DNA from 4 places in the Pseudoalteromonas pernae genome. Region 2 is predicted to be linked to each of the others. Evidence: predicted binding sites of a transcription regulator. Region 2 holds the regulator's gene; each other region holds the start of a gene.
What was found. The regulator sigma-54, encoded in region 2, starts transcription at its own class of promoters, with help from an activator protein. The targets are predictions, from matches to a motif close to GTTGGCACGNNNNTNGNNT.
Positions count from the first base shown of each region.

Region 1: a site for sigma-54 is predicted at 1,815-1,833, ahead of flgA (flagellar basal body P-ring formation chaperone FlgA). Genes of this name have one in related genera too.
Region 3: a site for sigma-54 is predicted at 1,854-1,872, ahead of V1358_RS16105 (EF-hand domain-containing protein). Genes of this name have one in related genera too.
Region 4: a site for sigma-54 is predicted at 2,286-2,304, ahead of V1358_RS16985 (TorF family putative porin). Genes of this name have one in related genera too.

Region 1 is NZ_JBDODM010000002.1:497,787-502,023, forward strand. Features, by position in the region: gene V1358_RS06485 (CheR family methyltransferase) at 1-790, opposite strand, end outside; gene V1358_RS06490 (chemotaxis protein) at 838-1,770, opposite strand; gene flgA (flagellar basal body P-ring formation chaperone FlgA) at 2,005-2,652, shown strand; gene flgM (flagellar biosynthesis anti-sigma factor FlgM) at 2,724-3,044, shown strand; gene flgN (flagellar export chaperone FlgN) at 3,037-3,462, shown strand; gene V1358_RS06510 (LapD/MoxY N-terminal periplasmic domain-containing protein) at 3,475-4,237, opposite strand, start outside.
Region 2 is NZ_JBDODM010000004.1:181,267-185,503, forward strand. Features, by position in the region: gene rapZ (RNase adapter RapZ) at 1-367, opposite strand, end outside; gene ptsN (PTS IIA-like nitrogen regulatory protein PtsN) at 398-844, opposite strand; gene hpf (ribosome hibernation promoting factor) at 846-1,133, opposite strand; gene V1358_RS11020 (RNA polymerase factor sigma-54) at 1,159-2,649, opposite strand; gene lptB (LPS export ABC transporter ATP-binding protein) at 2,673-3,398, opposite strand; gene lptA (lipopolysaccharide transport periplasmic protein LptA) at 3,395-3,928, opposite strand; gene lptC (LPS export ABC transporter periplasmic protein LptC) at 3,918-4,237, opposite strand, start outside.
Region 3 is NZ_JBDODM010000008.1:10,791-15,027, reverse strand. Features, by position in the region: gene V1358_RS16110 (TrkH family potassium uptake protein) at 1-1,249, shown strand, start outside; gene V1358_RS16105 (EF-hand domain-containing protein) at 1,949-2,161, shown strand; gene V1358_RS16100 (EF-hand domain-containing protein) at 2,196-2,414, shown strand; gene V1358_RS16095 (EF-hand domain-containing protein) at 2,425-2,643, shown strand; gene V1358_RS16090 (EF-hand domain-containing protein) at 2,671-2,892, shown strand; gene trkA (Trk system potassium transporter TrkA) at 2,963-4,237, opposite strand, start outside.
Region 4 is NZ_JBDODM010000009.1:16,212-20,448, reverse strand. Features, by position in the region: gene V1358_RS16995 (endonuclease/exonuclease/phosphatase family protein) at 1-548, opposite strand, end outside; gene V1358_RS16990 (aldo/keto reductase) at 595-1,482, shown strand; gene V1358_RS16985 (TorF family putative porin) at 1,561-2,241, opposite strand; gene V1358_RS16980 (TMEM143 family protein) at 2,601-3,830, shown strand; gene V1358_RS16975 (diguanylate cyclase domain-containing protein) at 4,148-4,237, shown strand, end outside.

The sequences.
Region 1 (4,237 bases), on a different contig from region 2:
TTTCGAATTGGTCGCTCAACCCTGTCATAGATTCGCTGGCACCTAAAAACAGGTAGCCACGAGGGTTAAGCGCCTGCGCGAATTGGTTGATAATTTTTGACTTTAACTCGGGTGAAAAGTAAATCAATACGTTACGACAAAAGATAATATCGAACTTGCCTAACAAGGCGTAAGAATCTAGCAGGTTAAGGTGGCGAAAACTCACCATACGCTTGACGTTATCATTGACTTTCGCCATGCCATTGCCGCTATCAGTAAAGAACTTTTTCCGTCGCTCTGCACTTAGACCACGAGCCAGTGCCAGCGAGTCATATTCTGCATTTTTACAAATATCGAGCATGGTATTAGAAATATCCGTGCCGACAATTTGAGCGCCAGATCCCAACATACCCGGACGGCTTTGTTGGTACTCGGCAATCGACATGGCAATCGAATAGGGTTCTTGCCCCGATGAACTTGCCGCTGACCAAATTTTTACAGGGCGACGTAAGTCTTTGAACTCCGGCAATAAGCGGGTTTTCAACAACTCAAATGGATAGGAATCACGGAACCACAAGGTTTCATTGGTGGTCATGGCATCAACGACAGCGGCACGAAGTTGCCGCTCATGGGGGCTGAGGGTTTTCACCACTAACTGCGACAAGCTATCCACATTAAAACGTGCCATCAAAGGCGCAAGGCGGCTTTTTACTAGATACAGTTTATTCTCGCCAAGGACGATACCACACTGCTGTTCCAAGAAAGCTCGAAATTGATTGTATTCGCTAAGCTCTAGGTGCTTATTTTCCAAATTACACTCTCTAAAATCAGGTTAACTTAGGCCAATATGCTGGGAACCTAGTCGCAGTGAACCCACTTTTTCACTGCTGTTGCTAATTCATCTGGATTGAACTTAGCAATAAAATCGTCCGCCCCTACTTTTTGGATCATGGCTTGGTTAAAGACACCGCTCAATGAAGTATGGAGAATAACGTGCAAAGGTGCGAGTTTTGGATCAGCTTTGATTTCTGCAGTCAGGGTGTAGCCATCCATTTCCGGCATTTCCACATCTGATATTAGCAAAGCAACCCGCTCGGTGATGTCATTTTGACAATCCAACTTAGCTATCTCGCGCAAGCGAATCAAGGCCTCTTTACCATTCTTAGCAAGTTCAGTTTGCACACCTAATGGCTCCAGCGCTCGTTTTACCTGATTACGAGCTACGGCCGAGTCATCAGCAATAAATACAATACGCTCGCCAATATCTCGTTGCATCTCGCCATCGGAGATAATGCCTTCGCTGACTTCGGTATTAACTGGGCTTATCTCAGCAAGAATTTTCTCAACATCAAGAATTTCGACAAGCTCACCATCAATTTCAGTGACAGCGGTAAGGTAAGAATAACGACCGGCCCCAGAAGGCGGTGGCATAATCTTTTCCCAATTCATGTTGACGATACGCTCAACGCCACCGACAAGAAACCCCTGCACAGTACGGTTGTACTCAGCGATGATGACGAAACAATCTTTTAAATCTGTAATTGCCGGACCACCCACCGCCATTGATAAATCGATGACTGAGATGGTTTGGCCTCGAATGTGAGCAACTCCGCGAATATATTGGTTGCTCTTTGGCATGTTGGTCAACGGTGGACATTGAAGTACTTCACGTACTTTAAAGACGTTGATACCGAATCGCTGGCGTCCTTTCAATTTGAACAATAATAGTTCAAGGCGATTTTGCCCCACTAACTGGGTGCGTTGATTGACGGAGTCTAATATGCCAGCCATCGGATTCTCCTAGCATTAACTTTACTACTACGTGTTCGCGCCAGATGGGAACGCTTTTTGCTTCTTATAAACTATATCAGCATAAATACGGCCGTGTGCCTGTAAATTGACACCCCGTACTTATACCTTGTTTTACCCAATAAGCATAGTCGAAACACAATGAGTATGTTCAAAAAAATTCAATTATTCCAGAGCTTATGGTTACTTTTAGCTTTGAGTTTGAGCAGTGTTGCAATGGCTCGTACAGGTGAAAATACTCTATACGACCACGCACGGCTGCAAACTCTTGCTGAACAATATATAAGCACCTTAGCGAAAATACAGCCTGATCAGGAACTCCAAGTTCAGGCCGTGGATTTGGATGCGCGTATCCCCGAGCGCTATTGCGAGCAACAGCCGGAGCTAGTTGCAGCTACCCCTCCCCCATTTAATCGGCAGGTAGCCGTACAACTTAAATGTAATTCTCCGGCTTTATGGACTCAGTATGTCCATGTTCGCATTGAAAAACTTTCACCAGTGGTGATAGCAAAAGAAAACATTGGCCGCGGCCAATTGATCGATGCGCAAAGCGTAACTATCGCGATGCGACCGCAACATTTTGTTCGCGCCCAATATGTAGAAGAGCCGCAATTAATTGTTGGCAGTCGCAGTAAGCGCAGTATCCGTCAGGGCTCACCTATTAACGCCAATCAGTTGTGCATGGTGTGTAAAGGCGACAATGTGAATATCATCGCCACAGTGAACGGTTTAACCATAAAAACCACAGGCGAAGCCCTTGAAGATGGTACTATTGGTGACAATGTTCGAGTCCGCAATATAAAATCGGGACGCCAAGTGAATGCACAGGTTACAGCGGTTGAAACTGTTACAGTTAATATTTAAATTTTGTGCTAAAGTTAGGACGCGAATGGCCGATAACCTATGCAAAGGTCAATCTAGCTCAGGTATTACAGATGGTTAATCAAGTAAATAAAGGCCAACAAGGCTCGGTGTACAATACACCACAAAATAAAATTGAACAGCAAAAAACGAGTCAGTCGCAATCCACTGACGCGGGTAGCACAGCGAACGTTAAAGCAGCAACAGATTCTGTTAGCTTGACACCTCAAGCGCGTCAAATGAAATCATTGCAAGAAAAAGCTGAACGCTCTTCAGGATTCGATGAGCAAAAAGTCGCTGAGCTGAAAAAAGCTATCGCCGAAGGCAAATATCAGATCGACGGTGAGAAACTAGCGAAAAATATCGCGGCGTTTGAGTTCGACTTGTATGGCTGATTCAGCTTTAACTCTGGCACTTAATCAACAGATTTCGAGTCTGTCGGGTTTGCTTGCTTTGCTCAAAGACGAGCTATCAGCAATAGCAGGTCGAAGCGGTGCTGAGTTGAAGGAGTTGACGCCTAAAAAGGCCGATGCACTGAATCATATTCAAAAACAAGATCAACATATCGCCCAGTTGCTAGCTACCAAACCTGAGCCTGACCCCTTTGAGCAACAACTAATTGAGCAAGCCCAAAACTTGCTACTAGAGTGTAAAGAGCAAAACCAAGTTAATGCCCATGCAGCGCATCAAGCGCAGCTGAGTGTTAAACAACTTAAAGATATCTTGATTGGTGCTCCAAGCTCTATTACCTACGCCGCCGATGGCGGTATCCAACGAAGCGACAACACCCTAGTTCGCAATTTAAAAGCCTAAGTAAACTGAATCTTACTCATGCACTACTCGTGCTTTGATTCCTAGACGCTTGAGTAGCGGCCAAGGTAATCTATGCGCAAGTTCTTCAACCACAATATCTACATTAAACGGGCTAAGGTGCGCGCTGATTTCGCTAACCCGATTTTGCGTCTGCTGGTCATTTTCTAAGTTGTATACTAATTCATTCGATAATTTCACTGTGTCTATTGCAGATTGAATTAGCATGCGAGGCTCAATATTGGCGTCTCTCACCTCACACAGCCCCAAGTGGCAACCTATGGCCTTGGCCTCTTTGCAAAAACTCATTACTGGCCCAGACACACGCTGTAATATCAGGTGGGAAAATTCTAACGTCACACGCTGCTTTAAGGCTGGTTCACTGGCGATGAGGGCCAGTATGCTGGTGTAAGCTACTTCGTCTTGGAGTGTCTGCTCGCTTAACTGAATACATAGGTTTTGCGGATATTTGAGCCATAACTTTTCTTTGAATAATGTTCTCACAGTTTTCCAATCAAGTTGTGAGTCTAATTCTAAGCTTGCAGGTGTAGCGCCGAAATACGCGCGCGAATAGGTTTGCCCACCAACAATGATGTTAAGACCTACTTCATATTGAACGCACTGACCATTTTCGTTTTCAACCTTCATCATCGCCAGCTCAAATTGCTCATTTTTTATGGCTATTTCGAGCTCTTTCCCCGCATTGAACGCCTCTTCTGGTGTAGGTTGAAGGATGCGAAACACATTTTGACCGGAGGCAATTGATAGCTTCAGTAAT
Region 2 (4,237 bases):
ACAGTTTCTTTTCTTCACGAATAGCGATATCTAAGGGCAGGTTTTGCATCGACAATGGGTGTAATCGACGCGTTTCGGAAAAACGTCTAATCAGTGTTTGTTCATCGCTGTCGAGATAGAACAATGAAGGCTTTGAAAATGCAGGGAGGTAAGCCAGAATGTCACTGAATTCCTGCTCTTCTTTAGGCAGGTTTCGGACATCGATACTGACGGCTATTTTGTCATAGCTGTCCGATACACTGCGGACAAGCGCTGGCAGGAGGTTAACTGGAATATTATCTACACAGTAATAGCCCAAGTCTTCTAAAACGCGTAAGGCGACAGATTTTCCCGAACCAGAACGCCCACTGACGATAATCAATTCCACTTTATTACCCTTTAAAGTTCTATTACCAAATCAGGCTACAAATAGCTGATAAAGCTCCTGATCAGTGGTCACTGTTCTCAGCTGTTTGCATAATTGCTTATCTTTAAGTCTATCAGCAATTTGTGACAAGGTCTTGAGGTGTTGATCACACTGATTATCTGGTACGAGCAGTGCGACAAAAATATCAACTGGGCGGTTGTCTATGGCATCGAAGTTAATGGCTTCGCGGTTGGTGACTATGATGGCGATCGTTTGATCAATACCTTCTAATCGACCATGCGGAATTGCGACGCCTTTCCCAAAGCCTGTGCTACCGAGCTTTTCGCGCGCGAGTAGGGCATCGAGAATGGTTTGCTCGTTTAAATGCGGTGCATGTTGATGAGCAACCTGTGCTAGGTACTCCAACATTCTTTTTTTGCTATTAAAAAGGACCGCAGCTTTGCTGCAGTCCTTTGAGAAAAGATGTTCTAAGCTCATTTTAATGACGAGATAATTTCTCTTTATGTTTAATTACTTGGCGATCTAATTTGTCAATTAAGCCATCAATCGCCGCATACATATCTTGGTGTTCTGCGGTGGCAAATAATTCGCCGCCATTTACATGAAGTGTTGCTTCTGCTTTTTGTGTGAGTTTCTCTATATCTAGGATGACATGTACATTGTTAATATGGTCAAAATGACGCTCAAGTTTTGCAAATTTACTATTCACATAGTTGCGAAGAGAGTCTGTGATTTCTACATGACGACCGGTAAGATTCAATTGCATAAGCATTTTCCTTCTTGTCTAACGTCTATATCAAGCTTTTACGTTGATTTGACGGTGGTATGGCTAACGATTCACGATATTTTGCAATCGTTCTTCGAGCCACTTTGATTCCTTGCTCTGCGAGTATGTCGGCTATTTTGCTGTCGCTTAATGGCTTGGCAACGTTTTCCGCCGCTACTAGCTTCTTGATCAATGCTCGAATCGCTGTGGATGAGCATTCACCTCCATTCTCGGTGTTCACATGGCTGGAGAAGAAATACTTCAACTCAAAAATCCCACGTGGCGTATGCATATATTTCTGTGTTGTTACACGAGATATTGTTGACTCATGCATCTCAACCATTTCGGCCACGTCATTGAGGACCATTGGTTTCATCGCTTCTTCGCCATGTTCAAAGAATGCCTGTTGTTGTTGAACAATGCAATTAGTTACTTTTAGTAAGGTATCGTTGCGTTGTTCCAGGCTCTTTATAAACCATTTTGCCTCTTGTAAGTGAGAGCGAATAAATTGGCTGTCACTTTGTGATTTACAGCTACGTCCTAATGAAGCGTAGTGATCATTAACCCGTATTTTTGGCATGCTGTCGGGGTTTAACTCGACCAGCCAACGCCCTTTGACCTTCTTAACAGATACATCAGGAATCACGTATTCTGACTCTTCGCGCACTATGGTCGCGGCAGGTTTCGGATTCAAACTGTGTATTAATGTCATCACCTCTTTTAACTGAGCTTCTTTAAGCTTAGTCTTTTTCATTAAGGTGCGATAGTCACGGTTGCCTAGCAAATCAATGTAATTACAAATTACCTCTTTCGTTTCACTAAGCCAAGGGGTTTGAGGTGAAAATTGATTGAGTTGGATCAATAAGCATTCTTGTAGTGAACGCGCACCAATTCCAACAGGATCAAAGAGTTGTATTCTTTTTAGGACCGCTTCTATTTCATCGAGTTCGATTTCTACGTCCTGCTCTTCATGATTCAAACTCTCGAGTAAATCTTCGGTTGTCACCGTGAGGAGGCCATTGTCATCAATCGCTTCGATGATGGCTGTCGCAATCGCTTCATCAACTGGGCTGAATGGGGTGAGTTGCAGTTGCCACATTAAATAATCGTGCAGCGTCTCGGTGGTTTCACCTTGGTAAACAAACTCATCGTCTGGCATAGGGCCTGCTGATGCGACGGGGGCAGCGCTAATGTACTCGTCCCAAGACATGTCCATCGGTAGCTCGTCACTGATGGAATCGTTATTTAACGCGTCAGAACTTTCTATTTGGTCGCTACTTTGGGGTTCGGTATCGAGTTTATCTTCACCGTTTTGTAGGCGATCATTGTCGTTTTTATCGCCTGGGTTATCAGCGTAGTTTTCTTCTTCGATTTCTAACAGTGGGTTAGCGTCAAGTGCTTCTTGAATTTCTTGTTGAAGATCCAAAGTACTGAGCTGCAACAAGCGTATCGCTTGCTGCAATTGTGGAGTCATTGTTAATTGCTGGCCAAGGCGCAGCTGTAATGATTGCCTCATGTACTCTAACAATCCTTTTATTGTTATAGTCTAAATTGCTCACCTAAATAAACATCACGAACTGTTTGATCGGCTAGGACTTGCTGTGGTGTGCCTGATGCGATCAATTCGCCGTGAGAAACGATATACGCGGTTTCACATACATCTAAGGTTTCACGCACATTGTGGTCGGTGATAAGTACACCAATGCCACGGTTTCGCAGGTGCTCAATAATTTTCTTTATATCTAACACCGAAATAGGGTCTACACCAGCAAAAGGTTCATCTAAAAGGATAAATTTGGGGTTAGCGGCTAAAGCGCGAGCAATTTCAACGCGACGGCGCTCACCGCCTGACAATGCCATCCCAAATGAATCACGAATATGTTGGATATTAAATTCGTCTAGTAAGCTTTCTAATTGCTCCTCACGACCCGCTTTGTTGAGGTCCTTACGCGTTTCCAAAATCGCCATTAGGTTTTGATAAACGGTGAGCTTACGAAAAATAGATGATTCTTGGGGCAAATAGCCGATACCTAAGCGTGCTCGCGAATGCATTGGCAGCAAAGTAATGTCTTGCTCGTCAATACTGATCATGCCTTTGTCACTGGGCACTAAACCTACAATCATGTAAAAGGTTGTGGTTTTGCCTGCTCCATTGGGGCCTAACAAGCCAACAATACTGCCGGCTTTAACTTCGAGTCCGACGTCTTTTACAACTTCACGACCTTTGTAGCTTTTCGCTAACTTCTGCGCCTTCAGTGTGGTCATGGTTGTTCCTTTTCCTCAGGCTTTTCTTCGCTCTGTGGTGTTAACGTGGTACGTACTCGGGTGCTGGAGTTTTTATCTTTCTCAGCGCTGATGGTCTGCTTATCTATATCATAGCTGATAGTTTCGGCGATGATCTGTTGATCAGCCATTTCTATTTTGGCGTCACCCTTAATTTGTAGAATTTGTGTAGCGACGTCGTAACGAATTTCTGCAGCAGAAGCGGTAATTTGCTGACCATCTTCCATGGTTTCTATGTACATGGCTGGGTTACCTGTGGCGATAAGCAATTGCTTATTATCACCCAATTCAGGACGACGGTGCGCTTCTAATCGATCAGCTTTTATTTGACGGTTACCATGAACAATGTGCACGTTTTTATCAAAAATAGTGATGTTTTCTTTGATCATGGCTATTTGGTTATCGGCATCAATGAGCACTTCAGTGGCATTGACTGTTTGCTCAGCATGAGCACCAAAGGCACTGAGGCTAAGGCCTAAACCAAGAATTAATGCATTGAATTTATTGGTCATAATATACTGTTCGCGTATGTTTTATTAGTTCCACTATCTCTGTATTGATATCTGCTTTCAAGCCCTGACCGGTGATCAATAGATCGGGTCCCTTGAGCTCAACGCTTTGTTCTGATTCCATTCGTTGTGCATCAATGTCTATTTGGATAGCTGCTGCTTTGACTTGTTCAATCATTGCCCCTTCTAATAAGTTGGTGGCAATAACGTTATTTTCCAAGATCAAAATATTATTGTTGTACAAAGTGGCTTCGTCAGCAGTCAATCGCCAGCGTTCGCCATCATTATAAAGAGTGAATTCGGGCTTGCGAA
Region 3 (4,237 bases), on a different contig from region 2:
GGGCTTCTTAATTGTTGTGTTGTTCTGGCTGGTGCTTGGTGCCTTCGCATCTTTACCTCTGATTTTCTTAGATGCGCCAAAGCTGTCGTTGGCAGATGCGGTGTTTGAGGCGTTCTCTGGATTAACAACGACCGGCGCGACGGTGCTCACTGGCATAGAATACCTGCCTAAATCGGTGTTGTTTTACCGCCAGCAGCTACAATGGCTCGGTGGTATGGGTATCATCGTACTTGCCGTTGCTGTCCTTCCTATGCTTGGCGTTGGTGGCATGCAGCTCTATCGTGCGGAGACGCCGGGCCCAGTAAAAGATTCGAAAATGACGCCGCGTATCGCCGATACTGCGAAGCATCTTTGGTATATCTATGTGTCTTTGACCTTAGCATGTACTTTGGCTTATTGGGTCGCAGGAATGAGCTGGTTTGATGCCATTTGTCATGCGTTTTCAACCATCGCAATTGGTGGCTTCTCTACTTACGATGCATCGATGGGTTATTTCGATAGTCCTGTGATTAATATTATTTGCGTGGTCTTTTTATTAATAGCTGCGGTGAATTTCTCATTGCACTACGCAGCGGTGGCCTCTCGTAGTCCGAAGATATATTTGCGAGATCCTGAATTTAAAGCGTTCTTACTCATTCAAGCGGCGCTGGTAATCGTGTGCTTTGCGGTGTTGTCGTCTAACAACATTTACGCAAATGGCGATGAAACCTTAGACCAAGCTATGTTCCAAGCTGTGTCGATTAGCACCACAGCAGGCTTCGCTACTGACAACTTCTCGGCATGGCCACTATTTCTTCCTATTTTGCTTATTTTCTCAAGCTTTATTGGAGGTTGTGCGGGGTCAACAGGTGGCGGAATGAAGGTGGTTCGAGTGTTCCTGTTGTATCTGCAAGGTATTCGCGAGCTCAATCGCTTGGTACACCCACGTGCCATTTACTCTATTAAGCTTGGGAGAAAAGCGCTACCAGATAAAGTCGTTGAGGCTGTTTGGGGGTTCTTTTCTGCGTATGCCTTGGTCTTCGTGATTATTATGATCAGCCTCATGGGAACTGGTCTTGATAACATCACTGCTTTCTCTGCAACCGCAGCATGCTTGAATAATCTAGGCCCAGGATTAGGTGAAGTTGCAGCTCACTATGGTGATATTAGTGATAGCGCTAAATGGATTCTGACTTTGGCTATGGTATTTGGTCGACTAGAGATCTTCACATTGCTAGTACTATTCACTCCAACATTCTGGCGTGGGTGAGACACGGTCGCTCATCGGACTAAGTGTGTCGAACGCGAGACATGGATGCCTGAGCTTGGCTCTCGCGCCAAGGCGTTTTATTACTTCCTAAAAGCTCCTACAGTTCTTAAGGCTTGCTCGGGAATGTCAAACTCAATCCAAACCTTGGGGTGTGTATATCACTTCAAACTTTAGCCCAGTGTATGAGTGTACAACCATAAAAGGTACGAGGAAGGCCGCCTAAATAGGGTTTTAAATCAACACCAGCCTCTACTGTTGCCAAAAAGCAACAGATCAACAAATAACCTATGTCTGCACGGCGATAATGTTTCAATAATCACACGTTTTAACTCTAACAAACTGATTTTTAACAGTTTAAAAAATAAATTTATTCATCAGATTTGTGACTAGGCTAGCCATGTTCAGTTAAATGTCAGTTACTCACCCATTCAATCATCATTACGTATCAAGCAAGGGGTTTTTGAAAGCTATTAACACGCTGAATTTATTGATATTTTTTTAAATTGTTGTTTTGTGTTGCCAAACAGCAACAGATAATCGCTATAAACATCGGTTTTATGACCGAATAAATTCCCATCTATCTGTTTTTAAAGTGTTTTTAATAGTTGGCACTGCTTTTGTAATAGTGACTGTGACTTAAATATGTGAGGCGAAATAGTTCGCCACGAGTTCACACTCATTATTAGGAAGGAAGAAACTATGAAACGTATGACTTCAACTTTAGCACTAATCACTCTTGCAGCATCAAGCGCAGCGTTCGCTGCTGATTTCAGCGCACTTGACGTAGATGGCAACGGCGCAATCTCTATTGAAGAAGCGGCAGCTGACAAGGCAATCGCAGAGCAGTTCGAAGAGCTAGACACCGATGGTAACGGTGAGCTTTCACAAGCTGAATTCGAAAAAGCTGAGTAATTTTAGTCCGCCCATTGTTAAAGAGGAGCCTGTTATGAAAAAGGTAAATCAAGTAATTGCGCTTGCGGCACTAACCAGTGCTTCAGCGGCATTCGCGCTAGACGCTACTTTTGAGAGCGTAGATTTAGATAGCAATAACAGCATCAGCATGGAAGAAGCATCGAAGCTTCCTGAGCTAATGAGCCAATTTAAAGAGCTTGATGTAAACACTGACGGTGAGCTTTCTCGCGAAGAGTTTGCTGCGGCTGAATAAGGAAATGACAATGAGCAAAACAGCAAAAGCACTTGCATTAGTCTCTTTGGTTAGCGCGTCATCTGCATTCGCTATGGATTTAGAGTTTCACACAGTGGATGTCGACAGCGACGGTGCTATCAGCATGGAAGAAGCTGCTAAATATCCTGAATTAATGCAGCAATTCAAAGACCTAGACAGCAACAAAGATGGCGAGCTTAGCGAAGAAGAATTCGCAGCCGCACAATAGTCTTACATTTTAGATTTGGAGAATATTATGAAAACAACTAACACTTTACTAGCGATGGCAATCCTTGCTTCTTCTTCAGCAGTATTTGCAGCTGAAACGATGACTTTCGAAGCATTAGACGTTGATGGCAACGGCAGCATCAGCAAAGAAGAAGCAACAGCAGAAGCATCAGTGCTAACTAAATTCGACGAGCTTGATGTTGATGGCAACGGCGAGCTATCACAAGAAGAATTTGCTCACGCAGAGTAAGATCCAGACCCATCAGAGCAACGAAAGCAGCTCTTAGTCTTCGACTAAGACTGCTTTTTTTATGCTTACTTTAAAGGAACATGGCGCTTACTTGGAATAGTTTCTCGACAACGTGAATATGCTTTTTATCAATAAGGAACATGATCACATGGTCGCCACTATGAATTACCGTATCGTCGTGAGCAATTAACACATCATCATTGCGCACAATAGCGCCTATGGTTGCGCCCGGCGGCAATTTGATCTCCGAGATTGCACGGCCAACGACCTTGGAGGTGTTTTCATCGCCATGAGCAACAGCCTCAATTGCTTCGGCCGCCCCTTTGCGTAGCGAGTAGACGTTGACGATATCTCCGCGGCGAACGTGGGTTAAAAGTGCCGAAATAGTCGCTTGTTGCGGTGAAATGGCGATATCTATCTCACCACCTTGCACTAAATCTACATAGGCTCCACGCTGGATTAACACCATGGTTTTTTGTGCACCCATGCGCTTAGCTAGCATAGCTGACATGATGTTTGCTTCATCATCGTTGGTGACCGCGATGAACACATCAACTTGCTCTATATGCTCTTCAGAAAGTAGTTCTTGGTCTGACGCATCACCACAAAACACCACTGTATCGTCGAGCATTTCGGAAAGCTGTTCAGCACGACCTGGATTACGCTCCAACAGTTTTACGCTGTGGTTTTTTTCCAATGAGCGGGCCAAACCAGCACCAATGTTACCACCACCGGCAATCATAATTTTCTTGTAAGAGCGTTCGAGTTTTTGCAGCTCGCTCATTACTGCACGAATGTGTTTGGTTGCAGCGATGAAAAATACCTCGTCATCAGCTTCAATGACGGTGGTACCAAGTGGTTTTATCGCTTTACCTTGGCGGTAAATGGCCGCCACTCGGGTCTCAACATTAGGAATGTGCTCTTTAAGCGCAGACAGTGCGTAACCAACCAGCATCCCGCCGTAGTAGGCTTTTACAGCCACCAACGACAATTTACCGTCAGCGAATTGCAATACCTGTAGCGCGCCGGGGTAATCAATGAGGCGACGAATATATTTGGTAACCAAGGCTTCCGGAGCGATGTAATGATCCACAGGCAAGTCGTCATTATGGAACAACTGCTGACGGTATCTTAAGTACTGTTCAGAGCGAATTCGGGCGATTTTGGTCGGAGTATTGAAAATACTGTAAGCGACCTGACATGCGACCATGTTGACTTCGTCCGAACTGGTTACAGCGATAATCATATCAGCATCTTCGGCGCCAGCCTTGCGCAGTACATCAGGGTGAGCGCTGTGGCCATTGACCCCTTGCAAGTCATATTTGTCCTGCAGCTCCCTTAAGCG
Region 4 (4,237 bases), on a different contig from region 2:
TATTCTGAGGTGCCGAGCGTGAAGTTAATGCCATGCATATTTATAACCAGCAGTGAATTGCCTTCCTCTAGTGCATACCCACTGATACTGGATGCCTTGGGCGTGCGCAACCAAGGTTCGCGCTGGTAAAATCGGCAATTGAACAGAGTTGGCCAATCGCTCAATACCGCGAGCCCAGTTTGTTGGCGATAGCTACGGTAGCCCGGAGAAAACTGAGAATAGGGTTTGAGCGCATCAAACTGAGGATCGTCATAGGTTTCTTGTAATAAGAGAAAGTCCGCTTGCTCAGCAAACTCTTGTAAATCTGGGAGTAACTTGGGGTGGCTAGCTTTGTAAATATTCCAGCTCAGTACGTTGAACTGTGAGGGAACGGGATCGGTCACCTTATTAATGGGCTCTGCTATTAGCTGCGCACAATGTTCAGGGGTATTCGCGCTCACTTGATTATTTTCAAGTTGTTCAGGGAGCACCGATTGTTGCCAGTGGATGAAAATAAGTAGTAATAGCAGATAAAAGCTTGGCAATGTGGGTACGTCCTTGAAGTGCATTGGATAGGCCGTGTTATAGTGGCAAAAAATGTTTAGGATGCAAAGTATGACTTCACGAATCATTTCTCCTTTGGTCATGGGTTTTTGGCGAATGCTGGATTGGCAACGCAGTGACCAAGAAAACCTTTCTTTCTTAAAACAATGCATCGAACTTGGGATTAAAGACACTGATCACGCCGATATCTATGGCCAATATCAGTGCGAAACGGCATTTGGTAAAGTATTAAAGCTACAGCCTGAGATCCGTGAGCATATTAAAATTATTACCAAGTGTGGCATCGTATTGCAGCAAGGTGAAAAGGCCGTTCCTGGCCATGTAAATCACTACAATTCAACGCGCGAGCACATTATTGCCAGTGCGCAGCAGTCGTTGCTGAATTTTGGCACGGATAGGCTCGATTGCTTGCTGATCCATCGCCCCGACTATTTGATGGATGCCGATGAAGTTGCTGAGGCGTTTACTCAACTTAAAGAGCAAGGTGACGTGTTGCACTTTGGCGTGTCAAATTTTACTACCAGCCAGCTGGCCTTGCTGCAATCACGTCTTGATTTTCCGCTGGTGACCAACCAAGTCGAATTTTCACCTTACAACATGCAGGCCTTGGATGATGGCACCTTAGATCAATGTCAGCAATTGCGCCAAACCCCTATGTTATGGTCACCACTAGCTGGTGGCCGCTTATTCGCCAAAGACGATGCTAAAGCGCGTCGCCTACAGCAGTGTTTAACCACGATTGCACAAGAGATTGGCGCTACGAGCATAGATCAAGTGGTCTATGCTTGGCTGTTGAAACACCCGAGTAAACCGGCTGTAGTACTGGGAACCGGTAACATTGAACGCGTAAAAAGTGCGGTTGAGGCACAACAACTGAGCTTGACACGTGAACAGTGGTATCGCATTTGGGAAGCGTCAATGGGGCACTCGGTTCCTTAGCGTCCAAAGAAAAGATAAAGGGCCTTTCGGCCCTGGTTTTTGCAGCAACAATAAGAAGGTGTGACTTCGAGCGAATGCTTATAGCTCAAAGTCTAAGCTGTATGATACATACGCTTTTAAATCGTCATCCGCGTCTAAGTCAGTTTGCAGTAGACCGAATGTGAAACCTGACTTGCTAATGCTGACGCCATAGTCCAAGTAGCTATCGTCTTCACCGTACCATTCTTCAACGGTGTCACCGCTTGAGTGGCCTAGGTGTAGAGCAAGTTCAGTGTCGTTTAAGATAGTAAAGCTGGCATTAAGCTCTAGATAAAGCATGTCTTCTTCGCTGGTGGCATCGTCTTCGGCGTTAAGCAAATAGCTTGCGCCCGCGCTCAAGAACTCCCAGCTTACTGAGCCATAGATTTCACCGAAGCCGATATCGCCCGCAGCATCTGGGTAGGCATAATAAATATAGCCAACGTCATAGCCGATATCGCCAGCCGAACCCGCGAAACCACCATATAGGTCAAGCTCATAGCTAGTGCTCGCTTCATCCCCAAAATCGATATTCGACACCCAAGTGCCCGCATAGAAACCACTCTCAGAAGAAAAATCGATTCCACCGGATACTGCAGCTTTATCTGCTGACTGGGTAATGCCGCGCCAGTAATAGTTCGAGCTGGCTGCGACATTGGCAGTGACTTCAGCTTGGCTAGCTAGAGGCGTAAGTGTCAAAGCCGCCAAGGCGATGACTTTCGCTAAGTTATTTTTTTTCATCGTTTCATTCCTGTTAATTTTAGCGCTGTGTTACGTGCTCTCTTTCGCAAAGCATGTGCCAATGTCTGATTTTTGAGCGAAATTAGTTTAAAACCTTTTATTTATCATGGTATTAAATGGTGTTAGCGGCTCTTTAGGAAATCCTGAATAAATTTGCATATGCACCTTGTTGGTGCATATTTTATGCTTATGCACCGAGTTAAATCAGCTTGAATGCATAACTCTGACTTCATCTGGTCCTTAGCTCGCTGATACAGTTCGGAGCGGCGTTTTGATAAACAAAATAGCCAGTGTAGGTGCTTGATGGGTGCGCTTTAAGGTAAGATGGCGAGCAAGTTATACCGAATTTGAAAACATCTATGTCCGGCGATCGCTTTATCCCTTTTCGTAAAAAAGACATTATTGGCATGTGTGCTGATTTACTTCCTGCCGATACCAACAAAGAAGAATTTGTTTCGTTTTGTGCACTGTTGGTCAATCGTATTCACTATGAATATCACCAGCAGCTCGAAAGCTTAAAAGATAACTATGCTGCGTTTGACCCACAACGTGACACCCGCACCATGTTTAACGTCTCCGATGCACAGCAAGCTCAGAGTAAGAACCGCTTTGCCAAAGAATTTGCGGCGTTATTGGATGCCGCCAATTTTGAAAAGGTGACAGACCAAGACTTACAGCATGCGCTGAGTGAGGAATCCTTGTTTAAGGTTCGCCTTGAAGTTACCTTCGATGATTTCGAAGAGGTGGTGTTCTACCGTCGCGGGGAATCGCAAAAAACAGAAACGATACGCAGCTTATGGGGGCTACGTAAAAAGCTGGTAAATTTCACTAATTATGACCGTGTCGCCATCTACATTACTTTTAAAGATGAAGCGTATTTCTCCAAGAAGCGAAAAGCACCGCTGGGTTTTACGCCAGGCTCGACCATCATCAAGCTATTCCAGAATGTGCCTAAAGCAGACTTAGAAATGTTATTTCCAAATAGCGAAGTACGTATGCGTCCAATTGATAAGGTGGTTATCGGCGGCTCAGCGGCTATCGGTGGCGTGGTGGTGTTGGTGACCAAACTCGGCGCGTCGATTGTATTGCTCGCTTCTCTTTTAGCTTTTTGGTTTGGCTGGCACGACCAAGAAGTCGAAGTGACGAAAAAGCATTTGATCACTTTCGGTATTGGTATGGCGGTGTTTGGTAGCTTTGTATTTAAAGAATGGACGAAATTTAAGAATCGCAAAATCCGTTTTATGAAGGCGCTCTCAGACAACTTGTACTTTAAGAATCTCGATAATAACGCCGGTGTTTTTCATACTTTGGTTGATGCGGCGGAGGAAGAGGACTGCAAAGAAGCCTTGCTGGCCTACACATTTTTATTGAACAGTGGTGAACAGGGGGCAACAGAAGTGCAGCTTGATCGGGATATTGAGCAGTGGTTTGCGCAGCAGTATGACTGCAATCTTGATTTCGATGTGACGGATGCACTGAGAAAACTGCTGAATATGGATTTAGTCACTTTTAGCGAAGCGCGCTACACAGCTAAACCTTTAGATGAGGGAATGCGCATACTGGACGAGCATTGGGATAATTTGTACTAGTAAATGCCAGTTTTAATGCTGTTTAAGTCAGCTCCTTGGTGCGATGAGTACGGGGTCGAGAGCCGCACCTTTGAATGATGCTAATCGTGTTCTGGTTTCTTCAACATCGCACAAAAAGCGTCTTATCAAGCATTTGTAACCTATAGTAACTAGATAGTTGAAGAAGTATGTAAGACGATTTTAAACCGGAGCGGCTGTTGAATCACTCTAACTCGAAAATACATCGAACCAAGAGGGAATCATTCATCAAACGAAAAGTGCTGACATTAGTTTCGATTCTAATTGTCGCGCTTTTCGTATTGTCATTGGCCTCCTATGTGCAAACCAGTATGCTCAATGCTGTGCGTGGTTATGTGCGTGGCGAAGGTCTATACGCAAAAGCTCAGAAAGATGCTGTGGGGCACTTA